Linked DNA regions of Azoarcus sp. KH32C. The protein of the gene in region 2 interacts with the protein of the main gene of each other region in a pairwise test. Links are inferred from orthologs where the notes say so. Each region holds a gene or a part of one and is shown on either strand. Other genes may lie near its edges.

Evidence for each region. The genes of interacting proteins can lie anywhere in the genome.
Region 1: the proteins of cheZ (region 2) and AZKH_RS27995 interact in binary tests that used the Escherichia coli proteins (3 or more experiments, as listed by UniProt). The link is inferred for Azoarcus sp. KH32C from one-to-one orthologs.

What each region holds. Positions count from the first base shown.
Region 1 is NC_020516.1:2,381,828-2,386,402, forward strand. Bases 1,299-4,102 are described here. They hold AZKH_RS27995 (chemotaxis protein CheW), read right to left. Parts: upstream 3,441-4,102; coding sequence 2,157-3,440; downstream 1,299-2,156. Other genes in these bases: AZKH_RS27910 (methyl-accepting chemotaxis protein), read right to left, coding at 1,299-1,591; AZKH_RS10370 (chemotaxis protein CheW), read right to left, coding at 1,648-2,136. Outside these bases: more of AZKH_RS27910, read right to left, coding at 1-1,298; AZKH_RS10380 (response regulator), read right to left, coding at 4,275-4,575. UniProt on the Escherichia coli protein: Involved in the transmission of sensory signals from the chemoreceptors to the flagellar motors. CheA is autophosphorylated; it can transfer its phosphate group to either CheB or CheY.
Region 2 is NC_020516.1:3,642,523-3,647,075, forward strand. What follows is about bases 1,425-4,206. They hold cheZ (protein phosphatase CheZ), read right to left. Parts: upstream 3,357-4,206; coding sequence 2,493-3,356; downstream 1,425-2,492. Other genes in these bases: AZKH_RS16150 (chemotaxis protein CheA), read right to left, coding at 1,425-2,439; cheY (chemotaxis response regulator CheY), read right to left, coding at 3,392-3,793; AZKH_RS16165 (chemotaxis protein), read right to left, coding at 3,835-4,206. In the rest of the region: tal (transaldolase), read left to right, coding at 1-62; AZKH_RS16145 (DUF3135 domain-containing protein), read right to left, coding at 87-386; more of AZKH_RS16150, read right to left, coding at 532-1,424; more of AZKH_RS16165, read right to left, coding at 4,207-4,553.

The DNA of each region.
Region 1 (4,575 bases), 1.3 Mb from region 2 along the record:
CCGCCTGCTCGACGAGACGCGAGCCCTTCTCGACCTTCTCGACCGAGTCGTCGATCAGCGCCTTGATCTCCTTGGCCGCACCCGCGCTGCGCTGCGCGAGGCTGCGCACTTCGGAGGCGACGACCGCGAAGCCGCGGCCCTGTTCGCCGGCGCGGGCCGCTTCCACCGCGGCGTTCAGTGCGAGAATGTTGGTCTGGAAGGCGATGCCGTCGATCACTGAGATGATGTCGACGATCTTGCGCGAGGACTCGTTGATCGACCGCATCGTGCCGACCACTTCGCCGACCACCACGCCGCCCTTGCCGGCGGCTTCGCTCGCGCCGTTGGCGAGCTGGTTCGCGTGGCGCGCGTTCTCGGCGTTCTGCTTCACGGTCGAGGTCAGCTCTTCCATGCTGGAGGCGGTTTCCTCGAGGCTGGAGGCCTGCTCCTCGGTGCGCTGCGACAGGTCCTGGTTGCCCTGCGCGATTTCCTTCGACGCAATGTTGATCGAGTCGACCGAGCTCTTGATCTCGTCGACGAGCTTGCGCAGGTTGATGACCGTCGTGTTGATCCCTTCGCGCGTCAGGCCGAAGAGGCCGGGGTAGTCGTTGTCGACGGTCTGGGTCAGATCGCCGTGGGCGAGGGCGTCCGCGACCTGCATCACGTCGCGCAGGCCCTTGTCGGTGATCTCGGAGAGTTGGTTGAGCTGTTCGGCCAGCGTCAGCATGAAGCCCTTGCGGCCTTCGGCCGTGACCTTCACGTCGAACTCGCCGCGCGTCGCGGCCGCCTCGACCAGCGTCTGCACTTCGTCGACGGTCGTGCGCAGGCTGTCCTGCATCGTCTTCAGCGACGCGAGGAGGCTCGTCGTGTCCCCCTTCCTGACCTGCAGTTCCATCGACAGGTCGCCATTGGCGATGCGATGGACGGCCTCGGCGGCGTAGATCGGCTCGCCGCCCAACTGGCGCGCGATGCTGCGGGCGATCATCAGCGACAGCACGCCGAGCACCAACAGGATCGGCACGATCATCATCGCGAGTTTGACGACTTGCTGATGGAACTCGGCCTCCAGCTCGTCGATGTAGATGCCCGAGCCGATGATCCAGTCCCAGGGCGCGAAGCCGCGTACATAGGAGATCTTCGGGACCGGAACCTGGGAGCCGGCCTTCGGCCAGTAGTAATCGACAAAGCCCGAGCCCTGATCCTTCACGACACGGACGAACTCGACGAACAGCAGCTTGCCGTTCGGGTCCTTCAGCCCCGACATGTCCTTGCCTTCGAGCTCGGCCTTGGCCCCGTGGTAGAGGGTCCGCGGCGTCATGTCGTTGATCCAGAAGTACTCGTCGCCGTCGTAGTGCATCTGGCGGATCGTCTCGCCGGCAAGCTTCTGCGCCTGTTCGCGCGACAGCACCCCGTCCTTCTCGAGCTGGTTGAAGTGGACGAGAACCGAATAGGCGGATTCGACGACGTTGCGCGTCTTGTCCTGCTTTTCCTTGAGCGCCTGGGCCTTGCCCTGCACGAGAAAGACGCCCACGGCGAGCAGCAGGCCGATGACTGCGACGCCGGTGAGCCAGGCGAGGCGCGTGCTGACCTTGAGGGACTGAAGTTTCTTCACTGTGTGTCTCCGGAAAATTGCGAATCCTGGGTTCTTGTCATCCGATCGGAAGGCGCCTAGGCGGCCGCCGCTTCCACGAGTTCCATGTCCTCGCTCGTCATCAGGCGCTCGATGTCGACGACGATGATCATCCGTTCGTCGATCGTGGCGAGGCCGAGCACGAAGCGGGTATCGACCGTTGCGCCGAATTCGGGCGCTGCCTTCAACTGGTCCTGGCCGAGCGTGATCACGTCCGAGACGCCATCGACGACCATGCCGACGACGCGCCCGGCGACGTTCAGGATGATCACGACCGTGAAGGCGTCGTAAGTCGGCTCGCTCAGGCGAAATTTGATCCGCATGTCGACGATCGGCACGATCACGCCGCGCAGGTTGATCACCCCCTTGATGAAGTCGGGCGCATTCACGATGCGGGTCACGGCGTCGTAGCCGCGGATCTCCTGCACCTTGAGGATGTCGATGCCGTATTCCTCGCTGCCGAGCGTGAAGGTCAGCAGTTCGTCGCCGGCGTGCGGCGACAGTTCGGACGATGGGCTTGCCGTCATGAGTTCTTCCTTGGCTGCGTTCAGGGCCGCGGCGCGAGGGCTGCGATGTCGAGGATCAGGGCCACGCGTCCGTCGCCCATGATCGTGGCGCCGGCAAAGCCGGGCACCTTGCGGTAATTCGTTTCCATGCTCTTGATGACGACCTGGTGCTGGCCGAGCAGGCGGTCAACGAAGAGCGCGAGGCGTCCGCCGGCGGTCTCGACGATCACGACGATGCCGCGGGTCGGATCGCGCGTTTCCGGCTCCAGATTGAAGTTCTGGTAGAGCGGGATCAGCGGCAGGTATTCGCCGCGCACATGCACGACCTGCCCGGTGCCGGAGATCGTGCGGATGTCGCTCGCCGCGGGCTGGAAGGATTCGACGATGTAGGTCAGCGGCACGATGAACACTTCGCCGCCGACGCCGACCGACATGCCGTCGAGGATCGCGAGCGTCAGCGGCAGGCGGATCGTGACCTTGGTGCCGATGCCCGGTGCGGACGCGATCTCGACGCGACCGTTGAGCGCATCGATGTTGCGCTTGACGACGTCCATGCCGACGCCGCGGCCGGACACGTCGGTCACGGTCTCCGCGGTCGAGAAGCCGGGCGCGAAGATCAGCATCCACACCTCCTGGTCGCTCATCGCGTCCGACATCGCCATCCCGCGCTCGCGCGCCTTCGCGAGCAGCTTCTCGCGCCGCAATCCGGCGCCGTCGTCCTCCACCTCGATCACGATGTTGCCGCCCTGATGTGCGGCGCGCAGCGTCACGGTGCCGCGCGGGCTCTTGCCGGCGGCGGCGCGGCGATCCGGCATCTCGATGCCGTGGTCCAGGCTGTTGCGCACGAGGTGGGTCAGCGGATCGACGATCTTCTCGATCAGGCCCTTGTCGAGCTCGGTCGCCTCGCCCTCGGTCACGAGCGCGACGTCCTTGCCGAGCTGATTCGCGAGGTCGCGCACGACGCGCGGATAGCGGCTGAAGACGAAGGACATCGGCATCATGCGGATCGACATCACCGTGTCCTGCAGATCGCGCGTGTTGCGTTCGAGCTGCGCCATGCCGTTGAAGAGGCGCTCGGCGATCTCCGGCGCGAGTCCGCCGACCGTCTGGGCGAGCATCGCCTGGGTGATCACGAGCTCGCCGACGAGGTTGATCATGTGGTCGACCTTCTCGACGCTCACGCGGATCGACGAGTCGGCCGCAGCCTTGTCGGCAGGCTTCGCAGCCGGCTTGCGCGCTTCGGGCGCGGGGGAGGCCGGGGCGGTTTCGGCGACGGGCGCGGGCAGGGGCTCGAAGAACCCGTATCCGGGATCCGGTTCTTCCACCGTCGGGGAGTCGGTGAAGAAGCCGTATCCCGGATCGGGTTCGGCGGGGCAACCGGGGGCGTCGTCGAAGAAGCCGAAGTCTTCATCCCCGCTTGCCGCTGCGCTCGGAGCGTCGGCGCCCGCCGCGCAGCTGTCCTGTTCGATATGCAGTTCGTCCGGTAGCGCGACGAAGTCGAAGATCTCCCGGATGCGTTCATCGTCCGCGCCGGTGGCAACCGTGAAGACGTAGCGGAAGCGGCCCGGGGTCAGTTCTTCCGTGAGCAGGGTCGCCTCGCCCTGGTCGGCGAGTTCGGCCAGTAGATTGGTCGCCGTCTCGCCGCTCGTGCCGGCGGCCGATTCATTCGGCGTGTAGGTGACGGTGATGCGGTTGGCGGCGGGAGCGTGGACTTCCGCTGTGGGCGCCGTGGAAGCCGCCGCAGGCGTTGTACTCGCCAGTTCGCGCAGCCGCCCAATGATTGCCTCCGCAGCGGACGGATCGACGTCGGCTGCGTCGCGATGTCCCGCGAGCTGCGCGCTCAGCACGTCGCCCGCCTTCAGGAAGACGTCGATCATCTCCGGGCGCAGGGCGAGTTCGTGATTGCGGATGCGGTCGAGCAGGCTTTCGAGGACGTGCGTCACTTCGGTCAGATCGCCGAAGCCGAAGGTCCCCGCGCCGCCCTTGATCGAATGCGCCGCGCGGAAGATCGCGTTCAGGTCATCGGCGTCCGGCGCGGCGATGTCGAGCTGCAGCAGCAGGCTCTCCATCGTCGCCAGATGCTCGCCGGCCTCCTCGAAGAAGACCTGGTGGAAGTGCGAGAGGTCGGTTTGCATGCGCGCTCGCGATTGGGGCCGGAATCAGCCAATGACCTTGCGGACGACTTCGAGCAGCTTCTGCGGGTCGAAGGGCTTCACGAGCCAGCCGGTGGCGCCGGCCGCGCGGCCCTGCGACTTCATCGCGTCGCTCGCTTCGGTCGTCAGCATCAGGATCGGCGTGCTGCGGTATGGCGGCAGGCCGCGCAACGACTTGATCAGCGTCAGGCCGTCCATCTTCGGCATGTTCTGGTCGGTCAGGACCAGGGAGAACGATTGCGTGCGCGCCTTCGCGAGCCCGTCCGCGCCGTCGCCGGCCTCGACCACCGTGTAACCCGCCCCCTTC
Region 2 (4,553 bases):
AGCGCGAAGGGCTGGCGCAGTTCGAGGACGCATTCGCTCAACTGCTGCAGCTGACCGCCTGATGCCGTAATCGCAGGCCGGCTCCTTCAATGGACGCCGGCCGCTACGAGCAGCTTGCGCGATAGCTCGCGCAACTCCCGATTCTGGCGGTCCAGCTCGACCAGTCGCTCATGCATCATCGCGGCGAGGCATTTCATCGCGCGTTCGGGCGTTCCGGCGCGCGCCCGCTCGCAATCGATACAGTACTGCAAGGCACGCAGACGCTCGCGGACGGCGGGGGGATGACTCTCGATCAGTGCGCAGATTTCGCGATTGCGCGCGGCGAAGAATGCCTCGGGGTCGGCTTTCGCCAACGCACACCAGCGGTCGAAATCGAACTCGCCCATGATCCATCCCCCGCGCGAGGTCCATCACACATCCTTGGTTTAATCGTAGGAGTGGAACAAGGCGGAGGCAAGACGAGCCTCCGGCGGACCGTGTATTCGGTCTCGCCGGAGCAAAACCGGTTTGCGTAACCGGCTGGCGAAGAGGTCAAGCGACCTGGGCAGCTCTCCTGGACATCAGCGAGAAGCGGCTCACCCAGCGCTGGTCACCAGCGCTGCCGAGCAGTTCCTTCATGTCGATGATCAGTACGATCTGGCCGTTGGACAGCGTCGTGACACCGGCCACGCCCTTCGGACGGAAGTCGTCGAGCGACTTGATGACGGCGTCTTCGCGGCCGGCGAAGCTGTCGATGCCGAGGATGAAGGACATTTCCGCCGTCTGCATCAGCACACCGTAGCATGGCGAACGTTCCAGCGGCCAGCCGAGCAGGCTTGCGAGCGGCAGGATCGGCAACACTTCGCCCCGCACCACCATCGTCGCGCGACCGCCCACTTCCTGCACTTCTCCCGCCTCGATCGGCAGGATCTCGCGCACCATCGACAGCGGCACGGCAAACGGCTGATCGCCCAAGCGCACCAGCAGCACCGGCAGAATCGCCAGCGTCAGCGGCAGGCTGATCACGAAGGTCGTGCCCTTGCCCAGCTGCGACTGGATCTCGATGCTGCCATTGAGCTTCTGGATGTTCGTCCGCACGACGTCCATGCCGACGCCGCGGCCGGACACGTCCGACACCTTCGCCGCCATCGAGAAGCCGGGCAGGAAGATCAGGTTGAAGCTCTGGCGCTCGTCCAGCGCACTCGCTTCTTCCTCGCTGAGCAGCCCCTTCTCGACCGCCTTCGCGCGCAGGCGTTCGGCGTTCATACCGTGGCCGTCGTCGGCGACCAGGATCACGATGTGATCGCCTTCCTGGCGCGCTTCCAGGCGGACGATGGATTTTTCGGGCTTGCCGACGGCGATCCGCTCCTGCGAGTCCTCGACGCCGTGATCGACCGCGTTGCGGATCAGGTGGATGATCGGATCGGCGAGGTCCTCGATCATCGTCTTGTCGATCTCGGTTTCCTCTCCGGCGAGCACGAGTTCGACGTCCTTGCCCATGCTGCGCGCCAGATCGCGCGCGATCCGCGGATACTTCTGGAACAGGCGCCCGATCGGCTGCATACGGGTCTTCATGACCGCGTTCTGCAGGTCCGAGACGAGCAGGTCGAGCTGGCTTACGGCCAGATCGAGGGAATGCAGGGTTTCGGTGTCGTTGCGGCCGCTCAGGATGTCGCTGCGCAGCGCGTTCAGGCGGTTCTTCGTCAGGCCGATTTCGCCCGACAGGTTGAGTACCTGGTCGAGCCGCGAGGTGTCGACGCGGATCGAGTTGTCGCGCTGCTTTTCGCCCTCACGCCGCCCGGTCGTCGCCATCGCGCCTGGCTTGTCGCTCGCGCGCCGCCCGGTCGCCGCCTTGATGATCTCATCAGGCGAGACCGTGGGGCCCGACGCGACGGGAGCATGTACCGAAGCCGACGCCGGCGGCGCCGACCTGACTTCGTTGATCGTCTTCATCGGCACGCCGGTGACGGCACTGTGGAGCAGCTCCCAGTTCGGCCCGCCCGGAGCGGCGGACGATGCAGCCGCCTGCGGTTGGGCGGCCGCCGCTTGCGCCCGACCGCCGACGAGTTCGCCGGCGATCGCCTGGCGCAGACGTGCAATCAGGTCGGGGTCCGCCGGAGCGGGCTGCATCGCCTGCTCGAGGCTGCCGAACATGTCACGTACGGATGCGGTCGCTTCCATGATGACGTCCATCACTTCGGGCGTCACGTCGAGCTGGCCGTTGCGCAGGTTGTCGAAGAGATTCTCCGTCAGGTGGCACAAGGTGACCAGCTCGGTCGCATTGAGGAAGCCTGCGCCGCCCTTGATGGTATGGAAGCCCCGGAAGATCTCGTTCAGCAGTCCGCGGTCGCCTGGCGCACGTTCGAGGTCCACCAGTTTGTTGTCGACCCCGGATAGCAGGTCACCCGCTTCCATCAGGAAATCCTGAAGCAGCTCTTCCATTCCGGCGAAGTCACTCATCACGTTCTCGCTTTATTGTTCCCGGCAGACCCGCGCCTGCCTTCTTGCTGCAGTCAGAATCCCAGGCTACCGAGCAGATCGTCGACCTGCTCCTGCGTCGTAACGACGTCGTCACGGCCTTCCGAATTGATGACCGGACCGTTCATCAGACCGCCCTGCACTTCGCTGCGCATGCCCGGCGGCGCGACCTCCAGCAGAACCTGCAGCAGCTCCGTTTCGAGCTTCTGGGCGAGTTCGACGACCTTCTTGATGACCTGGCCGGTGAGATCCTGGAAATCCTGGGCCATCATGATTTCCATCAGCTGCTCGTTGGTCGCGCGGCTCCCCTGCTCCACCTGGCCAAGAAATCCGTGCGTTTCCTGCGACAGCGCCTTGAATTCCTCGATCGACAACTGGTTCGCGAACAGCTTGTCCCACTTCGCCTGCAAGCCCTTGGCGTCAGCACCCAGCTTGTTCTGGATCGGCTGGGCGATGTCGGTCGCGTTAAGCACCCGGCTCGCCGCCTGCTCCGTCATCTGCGCGATGTAGGTCAGGCGCTGGCGCGCATCGGGAATCGCCTGCACCGCCTCCTGCAGACCGTCGTCGGAGCTGAGCGAACAAAGGGTGTTATGAACTTGTCGCGTCATCTGTCCGATCCGGGTAAACACCGCTTCGCAGCTATGCTCGGACTGAGCAGCATCGGCCGGCTGCGCTGCGGCGGCCGGAGCAGCCTCCTGGACAGAAGCGGCTTCGAACTGCGCCGCCACGGAGTCGAACAGAGCCTGCAGGTCGTCGTTATCGCCGGCGGAATCCTGCTTGGGTTTCGGTTCCGCCTTGGGCGCAACCACCTGCGGTGCCGCGCCACTCGCGATGCTGTCGAACAAGGCTTGCAGTTCGTCCGAATCCCCTGCCTCATCGACCTTGAGCTTTTTCGCCATCATCGGCCTCCCTAATGTCATTCCGCACCGACTGCTCAGGCGGCCGCTGTCTTGCCCAGCTTTTCAAAGATTTTTTCTAGTTTTTCGGCCATCGTCGCAGCCGTAAACGGCTTGACGATGTAGCCGCTCGCCCCGGCCTGCGCCGCAGCAATGATGTTTTCCTTCTTGGCTTCGGCCGTCACCATCAGCACCGGCAGGTGCTTCAGATGCGGCGTCTGGCGGATCGTCTGCAGCAGCGTCAGACCATCCATGTTCGGCATGTTCCAGTCGGTGACGACGAAGTCGAACGGGCCGCTGTTGAGCTTCTGCAGCGCCACCGCACCGTCCTCGGCCTCGTCGACGTTGGTGTAGCCAAGCTCCTTGAGCAGGTTGCGCACGATGCGACGCATCGTCGAAAAGTCATCAACGACCAGAAATCTTGTCTTGGGATCGGCCATGTTGTATTTCTCCGTAATTCTCTCGGCGAGCCTGGCCCGGTTCAGTGGCCCCGTGTGAGCAGGGGACGAAGGGTGTCCGCCAGCGCGTCGGCGTCGAATTTTGCCACGTATGCGTCAACTCCGACCCGCTTTCCCATCGCCCGGTTGGCTTCGGACGAGAGCGACGAGTGCATCACCACCGGGATGCCGTCGAAACGGGTGTCGGCCTTGATGTTGCGAGTAAGTACGTAGCCATCCATCTCCGGCATCTCGGCATCGACCAGGATCAGGTCGAGCTCGTCGCTGACGTGGCGACCGAGTTGCTGAGCGTGGCTCGCCATGCCCTGCAGGCGCGTCCACGCTTCGAGGCCATTGACGGCGTGCTTGTGCTTCACGGCGAGCTTGTCGAGCACCTCGGCGATCTTGCGCCGCGCAACGCCCGAATCGTCGACGAAGAACACTTCATAGTCCTGCCCGTCGATGATCGGCGAGATGTTGCCGACCACGGCGTCGCCGAAGGTCGAGGCGAGTACCGTTTCGACATCGACAATCGAGACCAGCTTGCCGTCGGGCAGCTCTGTAATCGCGGTGATGTAGTTGTGCACATTGCCTGAAACGTTATCGGGCGCCCGCACCTTGTCCCAGTCCACGCGAATGATGCGATCGACACCCTGCACGAGAAAGCCGAGCGTCCGCTTGCTGTACTCGGTCACCATCATCGATCCGCCAAGCGGGTCGCCAGGCTGGGCCAGGCCGAGGATCTTGGAAAGCGACAGGACCG